3 regions of the Paenibacillus sp. B1-35 genome follow, and region 3 is predicted to be linked to each of the others. Evidence: riboswitches for the same ligand, from Rfam matches in the RefSeq annotation. Region 3 holds a riboswitch; each other region holds the start of a gene.

Region 1 (3,280 bases), on a different contig from region 3:
GTATCAAATATCGATAGTCTGGGCCAACAATCAAGCGCAGCAGATGCGGCACGACTAGGCCGACAAATCCAATGACGCCAGAGACGGACACGGCCGCTGCTGTAATCATTGTCGCCGTCAGCAGCACTGCCCATTTCGTTCGTTCCACATGAAGTCCGAGATGGGAGGCTTGCCGCTCGCCTAGTGCAAGCAAATTCAATGGTCTTGCGTATACAATAAGAATTACGATGCCGACTGCCAAATAGGGAGCAAGGACAAGCGTATAGGACCAGCCGCGCATCGCCAAGCTTCCCATTACCCAAAATAAAATTTCATTGATCGTCTGATTCGTCATTGCCACAAGAAACGATACAATTGAGCCAAGAAAGGCTTGCATCACTACCCCGGATAAAATAAGCGTCTCGATCGGAATCTTGCCCTGCTCACTGGCAAGCTTGATGACCACCATCAAGGTTGCCACCCCTGTTGCGAATGCGACGACAGGTATAGTCCATTCGCCGAACAGTGCATATTGCAGGCCAAAGTAAATAAGCAAAGCGGCTCCCACAGAAGCGCCAGAAGATACCCCTAATGTATACGGGTCTGCCAGTGGATTGCGCAATACCCCTTGAAATGCAGTTCCCGCTACACCGAGTGCCGCTCCGACGAGCAGAGCCAGCAGAACACGAGGGAAGCGTACCTTCATCATAATTTGCGCAGAGGCATCATCCCATGTAACCGGAATTACTTGATCCATGCCCGGAATATGATGGAGCAGAATTTGTGCAATTTCTCCCATTGGCATTCGTACTGACCCTACAGCCAAACATCCCACAACGGACAAAAGGAGAAGCGCAATACCCGCTCCTCCATACCCAACCATTTTATTCATCGTTCTCTCCACGACGATTATTTCACCAAGTCCGGATGAATCGCCTTCGCAACAGCCTTCAATCCGTCAGCAACACGTGGTCCCGGACGGCTGATCAGGTTCTGATCCACACCAATTACTTGATTGTTCTTAATTGCATTGATATTGTTCCAACCGCTGCGTCCACGAATAATTTCTTCCAAGGACTTGTTCGTCTCGGAATCCACTACACCTTGTGTGAACATGATTACATCCGGATTGGATTTAATAATATTTTCTTCGTTAATTTGAATCCAGCCAGCTGAATCAGCCGCAACGTTTGTGCCGCCCGCCATTTCAATCAGCTCGTTCATGAACTCGCCGCTGCCTACTGTCCAGCCTGGGGAGAATTCAATGTAGACCTTCTTCTTCTCCGCGCTTTGGACCGCATTCTTTACGTCATCACGCACTTGCTTCATGTTGTCAACGACTGTCTTCGCTTCCGCTTGATGGTCTGTAATTTGACCATACAATTCGATATTGGTAATCACATCATCGTACGTTTTTGGCTCGACCTTGAATATTTTAATTCCAAGCTCGCGGAACTTTTTCACAACTGGCTCCTTCATGGAGATGCCTGTGAACACGATGTCCGGCTTGGCTTTAATAATTGCCTCTTCATTCGGCTTCGTAATGCCGCCCATTTTCTCTTTGGACTTCGCTGCTTCCGGATAATCATCAAAATCAGAAACACCAACGATTTGAGCATCCAATCCAAGTGCGAACAAGGACTCTGTCTCTGCTGGAGATACAGACACTATACGTTCAGGCGCTTTTTCGAAGGTAAATTCTTCGCCTGTTGCATCTTTAACAGTCAGTGGATATTTCGTTTTCAGATCATCCTGCTTCGGTTGTTCAGAGGCAGTGTTGTTGGTCTCTTGCTGAGCAGCCGTATTTTCAGCGGGTTTAGCCGCATCCTTGTTGCCGCAAGCCGCAAGTCCTACTGTCAGCATAAGCGCCAGCAGCGCCGCAACCGATTTGTTCAACCATTTGTTCATGTTTTATCTCTCCCTCGCGTCATTCTTTCCTCGTCTTACCTCTGTACCAAATGTGCAAGCGTAAAGCGGTTCCATTCGCCACCATGCGTAACGAAATTGCGTGACAAGTTGCAATTGCCTAAAGTTATACTCCCCTGCGGGTATCGGTTGTCAATGAGCACTTGCATATACCTAAGCTGTACCTCTTCATGTGACTGAATTCGTGATATACATTCGTGCTGTGCATTTACATCAAATTGCATTGCTGTCGTGTATAAGCGCTTATGGTTATGAAATGCTTGCTTATACAGCAAAAAACCCCCGATCCTTCGATCCAGGGGAACACATTGTCATCTATCGCAATATCCAGCAGACACCTAGATACAGGGGCCAGCAGCTAAGCTGCCATGTTGCCTGATGCATTACGCCAATGACGTGCTCCTCTCCGCGAAGGATACAACTCGTCTATCTTCAGGCAGGTTTCCTGACTTAGGAGAATACGTTGAGCTCGCCTTCCCATCCTTATCAGCGGATACCATACCTGCTGATCAATTAGACAGTGGCCTAATGAGCACAACACTCCATTCACAGTGGCGGGACCGCGCCGGGTTCACACCGGCTTCCCTTTTAACCCTGGGTACAAATATCACACATCCCGGCATTTCAACCCATACAGCCCCATTGCTGTACAATAACATTCATGGATCAATCCCGTTATGATTCCCCAAGGACCTGAAGTATCGCGAATATTCAACATCGAATAATTTCGTTATCTAAGTCCTAAACTCGATATTAGATTATAGGGGAAAAGCCCACCACTTGCAATAGAATACATCATTGCTGCGATGATATTAGCCTGTTAGCGCATGCTTCCTCATTTGCTTGGCAGACGTTCCGCTCGCAAGAACTTCCATTTGCGCGCACATTGCTTCGCTGTAATCATGATCCCGCCGCCGATTGGCGCTGCCGCTTCCCAAAATGATTTTCGTGGAAAAGCCAGCGTATATAATCGACGTACGACGCCTCCGTGTGTAACAATGACAACATCCGGCCGCGGGGCAAGTCCGCTGCCATATGTTTGCCGCATCCGGCTCGGCTTGCACCGCATCACCCGCCCACGGGGAAGCGGGGAAGAATGATGCGGCCGACGACGGGCAGCGCATTCCTGACGCTCCGCGTGTATGCCGCAGCTGCTGCCGAAGGATTCGCGCGCGTTCCGCAGCACTTCCCACCATACATGCGCGGTGCGCGTGCAGAAGGACTGCCATGGCTCCCCGCGCGGCGGCTGGACGGCTGAAGAATCGTCCAGCCATCTGCGATACTGAGGATCCTCCTTCAAATCATTGTAGGTCAAGCCTTCCCACATGCCGAAGTCATACTCTCGCAATCTTGTATCCTCTACAGCTTGCCTGCT
Region 2 (3,280 bases), on a different contig from region 3:
TCCAGCAGCCTTCGTTGCGATATCCGCTGCTATAATAGATGCCTCGCTTGGTGTTATGGTCATGACGCCGATTGAATCGTGCGCATCGCTGCCCAATCCCAGCTTTTTGTAGATGTCCGGGTTCGGATTCGCGATAATATGAGCCAATGTGACCTGTTTACCAGGCACGTACTCTTGGATAACGCGTTGTTTTTCATTCTGGTGTTGCTCCATACCATCATCTCACTCTCATGTCAGAAAACACGTGAAATTGCTGTAAAAAACATAAAAGCCCCTTAAAAAGTTCGCGCAGGAATTTTTAAGAAGCCTCTTTGCTTGGTTTTGTATGCAACACGCCGTTGTGTTACCTTTACTATATTTTAATACTGCAAACGTTGTCAATACACATTCAGACAAAATTCGACGCAATCTCAAGATTGAAACATTTTGTTCAAAATTTCGGCCACATCCCCTGCCGTTGGCACGCGAGGATTCGTCGCCGTGCAGCCATCCTTCAGTGCTCCCTCGGCAATCGAGTCCCTCATTTCATCCAGCAGCGCCTGATCAACTCCACATTCCTTCAGCGTATGCGGCATCTGCAGTTGTTTCTGCAGCTGCTTGATCGCTTGTACAAGGCTGCGAACACCGCTCTTTGGATTTGGTGCGGACAGTCCCAAGCTCTTGGCGATTTCTGCGTAGCGAACTGCGGCAGCAGTGCTCTCTTCCCTGCCATACCCTGGTTTATAATTCGCATTGAATTCAATGACATGCGGGAGCAGCATTGCATTCATGCGGCCATGCGCAATTTTGAATTTGGCCCCTGCGACATGCGCAATGCCATGATTCAGTCCGAGCGAAGTAATGTTGAATGCCATACCCGCTATGCAGGATGCATTATGCATTTTCTCACGCGCTTCTAAATCACTGCCATCCTTATAGGCTCTTGGCAAATAAGCAAATACCAACTTGATAGCCTTCTCTGCCAGCGCATCCGATATATCGTTCGCCTTCGTAGATACATAAGCTTCGATTGCATGCGTCAACACATCCATTCCGGTATCAGCCGTAATGAAGTCTGGAACACTCTTAACCAGTTCCGGATCTAATATCGCCTCTTGCGGCAGCATCTCATCGGATACGAGCGGGTATTTAATGTTTTTCTGCTTATCACTGATTACCGAAAATGATGTCACCTCGGAGCCCGTCCCGCTTGTCGTCGGGATTGCCACGAATGGAATGTCTTGCTGGTTCAGCAGCTTTTGTGCAAACAGCTTCATCGCCTTGGCCGCATCAATAGCGGAGCCGCCGCCGATAGCAATAATCAAGTCGGTGTTGAATGCGCCTAATGCCTCTACACCTTCTGTGACAATCTCAACCGGCGGATCTGGTACGATGTTGCTGAAAATATATTGCTCATTGCTGTCATGCAGCCGATCGAATACCATGTTGATCATCCCTGATTTGACCATAAAAGGATCGGTAACGATGAAAATACGCTTATTGCGCCATTCCATCAGACGATCCAGCGCACCATGACCCATGTAGAGATCGGCTTTAATCGAAAGTTTGTCCACGTAAAGCACCTCCAAGGAGTAGTTACAACAAAAAAAGAGGCCTCTCAAAGGAATAGTTCCCTTTAAAAAGCCTCTTTGCTTGTTATGTTGTCTGCACGCCATTGTGCAGCTTATCATTCAATTGTCATTTATACTGTACATCGTAATGCAAACATGCGTCAACCGCAATGTCGACGATTTCATCATTACGACAAATCTTCTGCAAAAAAATTGGGACATGCACACCATTGTGCATATGATTCTTCATCGTTGAAAAATGTCCCGCTTGCTTTTATTTATACGTCTTCGTATGTTTGGCGGCGAGCACCCGGCCCCTCCGACAGCATTGTCGGCAGCCTTCAAGCAATGTAAAAAAGCCTAGCGAGGCGGTATCGTCACTAGACTTGTAAACCAGTCACTTTCGCCTCGAAATGACTGGCCTGGCAAAGTTACTAGACAAAAGACCTGACTTAAGACCGAGCTCATCGGCCTATTACAGTGGCGGGACCGCGTTGGATTTGCACCAAACTTCCATTGTCTATAACTTCTTCTATTGTGCATGACGTGAATGGTCGTCCATTCGACATAATTATAGCACAAACGATCTGAATGGCAATATGAAAAAAATAAAAGATAAAAGAATTGAGGATTTGCTCGTCATTATGTCCCCGCAGATGTGAAGCACCCTGCCCTTTGAGATAGCAATCGAAAAACTCTACTAGAATATGATTCATCGTCTCAAGACAGTAAATGGATCAATCTCTGCCCTGCCGCCCTGCAGCATATTGGACAACAGCGGGGAAACCAGAGACAGGTTTGTAAGAGGGCTGAAGTTAAAGCGATGACAACGAGCAGAAGCATAGCAATTGCATTCTGATAACGCGGCTGCTTCTATATTTTTTCGTTCCTCTTTGCTGCGTATGAGCGTCCACACTCCAAGAAGCGCCCAGACAAGCAGCAACAGTCTAAGCCCCAGCCAACGGAAGCTCCATTCAATAACCGACGCCAATGTGAAAATTAGGAATGCTGCAAACGCGCCAAGCCTTATCATGGCTTTGATCTTTTTCTGATATGACTTTGTACAAATGCGGTATAGTGCAAAAGATATCTCACAAACAGCTGCAATGATTAAAATTATGATTTCTATTATCCAAATTCAATCCTCCTCTGCTTCATCAGTGCAGCATCAGCATAATTAACGATTGGTGCAGAGTAAATATGTACGACACTATGCTGTAGGAATAACAAAGTAAGCTAAAAAAAAAGACGAGGTAAGCTGCTGCTTCCCCGTCTTATTGAACTTTATCATTTTTTAGTTTTCGCAACTGCTCGTTGATTTTCGTTGCGACCTTCCTATCACTGCTCCATCCAAGCCAACGGACGAGAAGGGAGATAATTGCGATTTCAACTGCGACTATCATTGTGCCAACTGCTCCCGTTACCCAGCCCATCCAATTCGTGAATGTAAGCATCACAACTTCTACGATTACAAAATGGATCAAAATTCGCATACGCATTCCCTTTTCACTGATATCAGCAGGAAAATGGAACATAAGACTTGGCAAGACCCCCACCAATGCGACGTGTAGGCACACCTGCGCTTCATAGCCCACGTATCCGGGATGGTAGGTTCTCTACCGATTTATTTGCCCAATATCAACGTAGCGAGCAAGCTTTTGTATTTATTGAATTCATTGATTCTGTTTTCTGATGTGTTTATCCTTCATTGTAGAGTGCCTCCTGTGCTG
Region 3 (3,280 bases):
CATGGTAGGCGATGGCATCAACGACGCACCTGCGCTTGCCGCGGCTGACATTGGCTTCGCTATCGGTACAGGGACGGATGTAGCAATGGAGACAGCAGGTGTAACTTTGATGCGCGGCGACTTGAACGGGATTGCTGATGCGATGGAGATGAGCCGCCGGACGATGCGCAATATTAAGCAAAACTTGTTCTGGGCGCTTATTTACAATACGCTCGGCATTCCGATTGCAGCATCCGGTCTGCTTGCTCCATGGCTTGCAGGCGCGGCCATGGCGTTCAGTTCAGTCTCGGTCGTGCTCAATGCGCTTCGTCTTCAGCGGATCAAGCTGTAATTTCAAGGAGAGGCTTTTCTGAGCTATGGTGGATGAATGCCGACAACGGACATGTGTTGTATGCTCAACATCTGCGTAATGCGGACAGTCGGAAAAAGGCGCAGACCATATTCGTACCAACAACTTTGGTGTTAACAAATGATATATGCGCGTGGTATGATCATAAATGATGATAGGTTGGATTAAGGAGGTCTGAGCATGCAATTACGCGTTACAGCGAAGGCAGTCGAGCGTTTTTTGGCCGATTGGGGATTTACAGCAGGAGATCAAGTGCGCATCTTTGTGCGCTACAGCGGATTCAGTGCTTCAGGGCCTTATTCATTCGGCATCATGAAAGACAGTCCGCAATATCCAGCAGTGACGGAAGTCGTGAACGGCATTACGTTCTTTATGGAGCAAAATGATGTATGGTTCTTGGATAATCGCGAATTGACGCTGGATGAGAAGGACGAAGATATTGTTTTCGTACATGAAGGGATGGTCATCTAGCATATCACCCCATCAATGATCGTTAGGCGAGCCGTGAGGCTCGCCTATTGTGTATGTAAGGGGAGCTTATGTACAAATGAAGCGGGCGGGGTTAGGATTTTTTTCGAATAGAAACTGAGAAAAAATTCTTGTCAATCGCTCTGGTTAGATATATAATCGTTCTCAATTGGAAGATGTGTGAAAGCGGCTTTCAATGTAATTGAATATGGGAAACAGGTGCTTCGGGTAACGTCGGAGCTTAATAGGGAAGCCGGTTGGAAATCCGGCGCGGTCCCGCCACTGTGACAGTTGAGGTATTGCGAGAGAGCCACTGGTTTGTAAGGAATCGGGAAGGCTGCAATGGCCAATGAAGCTGAAGCCAGGAGACCTGCCTGTTTTGACAACACTGTTCGTACCTACGGGAGATAGGGAAGTGTTCGTAAGCATGGATATCGTCATTTCGATTCCTCTTAGCATGAGGTGTTTTTTGCTAATGAGCCGGAAGGAACGATCTATTCCATTATGCCTTCATGGACGTTTACGAGACATTTCTGTTATGGGACAGGAATGTCTTTTTTTGCATATTAAGGATGTAATGAATGCACAAGGCGATCCATAAACGTCTCATAAGGTGGAGTAGTGAGTTCGACTGCAATTCTAATTCCGTGTTAAGCGATAGAAATTGTCCAATTAATCCCGTACGGCAAAATTACGCATGAGAGGGGCAGTATGATGACAGCCAATTCAATCAAGACAAGCACAGCAGGTTACCCTCGGATCGGATACGACCGGGAATGGAAAAAGGCATTGGAGCAGTATTGGGCAGGCAACAGCTCTGCGGAGCAATTGGAGGATGAGCTGGAACGCATCAATGACGTTCGCCTGAAGACGATGCAAGAGGCAGGTATTGATCTGATTCCGGTCAATGATTACACCTGGTATGATCATGTGCTTGATATGACTGCTACTTTCGGATTGATTCCTTCACGGTTCTCCTACAATGGAGGTGAAGTAAGCGCGGATTTGCTGTTCGCATTGGCTCGAGGCACACAGGATGCCGTCGCTTGCGAGATGACGAAGTGGTTCAACACGAACTATCACTACATTGTGCCAGAGTGGGAGGGCAAGGCTCCGCAATTGACGGTCAACCGCCCGCTGCAAGCATATCGCAGGGCTAAGCAAGCCCATGGCATTGAAGGAAAGCCAGTCATCATCGGCCCCTATACGTATGTCCGCTTTATTAAAGGGATTAAACCGGAAGAACGCTTGAATGTACTTCGTCAATTCGCTGGAGTATATGGACAGCTCTTGAGTGAATTGGAGCAGGAAGGCGTGAAGACCGTTCAATTGGATGAGCCGGCATTCGTTCTGGAGATGCCGCACGAACATTGGCCGGCAGTGCAGGAAATATATGCTGAGCTTCGCAAGGCGGCTCCAAGCTTGTCGCTATGGGTGCAAACATACTTCGATGCAGTATCAGATTACGAATCGTTCGTGTCGCTTCCGGTAGATACGCTCGGTCTTGATTTTGTTCATGATAAAGGTAGAAATGAAGCAGCACTGCGTAAATTTGGATTCCCAGAACAGAAGCAGCTTGCCATCGGTATCATTGATGGCCGTAATATTTGGCGTACGGATCTAGCCGCAGCAGCGGCTTGGCTCGAATCGGTGGAAGGTATTGTCCCGAGGGAGCGCTGGATCGTACAGCCATCATGCAGCCTGCTGCATGTACCGTTGACTGCGAAGCGGGAGATTGAATTGCCAGCCCCTGTTAGAGAAGCCTTGGCGTTCGCAGACGAGAAGCTGGAGGAGACTGCTGCGCTTGCTCGTCATTTCTCAAGCCCAAGCGAGGAGACTCGCGCAGTGCTCACAGACAGCGGCGCTCGCGTTCAAGCTTGGCGCAATGAGCCTTCGAGACAGCGTCCGCAAGTGGTTCAGGCTTTGGAGGAGCTGCTTCGGACAGAAAAAGAAAAAGGAATTGAACGCCTTCCATTTGAAGAGCGCAAGGAGCTGCATCGTAAGCGCTGGCCTTCCTTGCCGCTGCTGCCGACAACAACGATCGGAAGTATGCCGCAAACTGCGGATATTCGCCGCGCTCGCCTTCGTTTCCGCAAGGGCGAATGGGATGCAAAGACATACGAAACGTATTTAGAAGATGAAATGACACGATGGATCCGCATTCAAGAAGAGATCGGAATTGACGTTCTGGTGCATGGCGAGTTCGAACGGACAGATATGGTCGAATATTTCGGTGAAAAGTTAGATGGGTTCGCATTTACAAAGTTTGGATGGGTTCAATCCTATGGTTCGCGCTGTGTGAAACCGCCAGTGTTGTATGGAGATGTTGCGTTTACAGAGGCAATGACAGTGAAGGAAACGGCATTTGCTCAATCCTTGACTTCTCATCCGGTTAAAGGGATGCTTACTGGCCCAGTCACAATCTTGAACTGGTCTTTTGTCCGCGATGATATCCCGCGTGAG

The links. Region 3 has a riboswitch for cobalamin ahead of metE (5-methyltetrahydropteroyltriglutamate--homocysteine S-methyltransferase). Riboswitches for the same ligand answer to the same signal wherever they lie in the genome.
Region 1: it holds a riboswitch for cobalamin, as region 3 does, so the genes downstream of both, ACQ5BJ_RS13925 (ABC transporter substrate-binding protein) here and metE (5-methyltetrahydropteroyltriglutamate--homocysteine S-methyltransferase) in region 3, are expected to answer to the same signal.
Region 2: it holds a riboswitch for cobalamin, as region 3 does, so the genes downstream of both, ACQ5BJ_RS00025 (1-propanol dehydrogenase PduQ) here and metE (5-methyltetrahydropteroyltriglutamate--homocysteine S-methyltransferase) in region 3, are expected to answer to the same signal.

What each region holds. Positions count from the first base shown of each region.
Region 1 covers NZ_JBCHVJ010000003.1:471,620-474,899, reverse strand. Annotated here, with positions in the region: gene ACQ5BJ_RS13930 (FecCD family ABC transporter permease) at 1-871, opposite strand, end outside; gene ACQ5BJ_RS13925 (ABC transporter substrate-binding protein) at 889-1,887, opposite strand; cobalamin riboswitch at 2,324-2,547, opposite strand; gene ACQ5BJ_RS13920 (histidine phosphatase family protein) at 2,741-3,280, opposite strand, start outside.
Region 2 covers NZ_JBCHVJ010000001.1:1,266-4,545, reverse strand. Annotated here, with positions in the region: gene ACQ5BJ_RS00030 (BMC domain-containing protein) at 1-213, opposite strand, end outside; gene ACQ5BJ_RS00025 (1-propanol dehydrogenase PduQ) at 411-1,553, opposite strand; adenosylcobalamin (AdoCbl) riboswitch at 1,939-2,091, opposite strand; gene ACQ5BJ_RS00020 (hypothetical protein) at 2,263-2,583, opposite strand; gene ACQ5BJ_RS00015 (DUF3021 family protein) at 2,825-3,085, opposite strand; partial or broken gene ACQ5BJ_RS00010 (transposase) at 3,115-3,213, shown strand.
Region 3 covers NZ_JBCHVJ010000002.1:686,541-689,820, forward strand. Annotated here, with positions in the region: gene ACQ5BJ_RS10705 (heavy metal translocating P-type ATPase) at 1-331, shown strand, start outside; gene ACQ5BJ_RS10710 (HesB/YadR/YfhF family protein) at 530-820, shown strand; cobalamin riboswitch at 1,018-1,209, shown strand; gene metE (5-methyltetrahydropteroyltriglutamate--homocysteine S-methyltransferase) at 1,532-3,280, shown strand, end outside.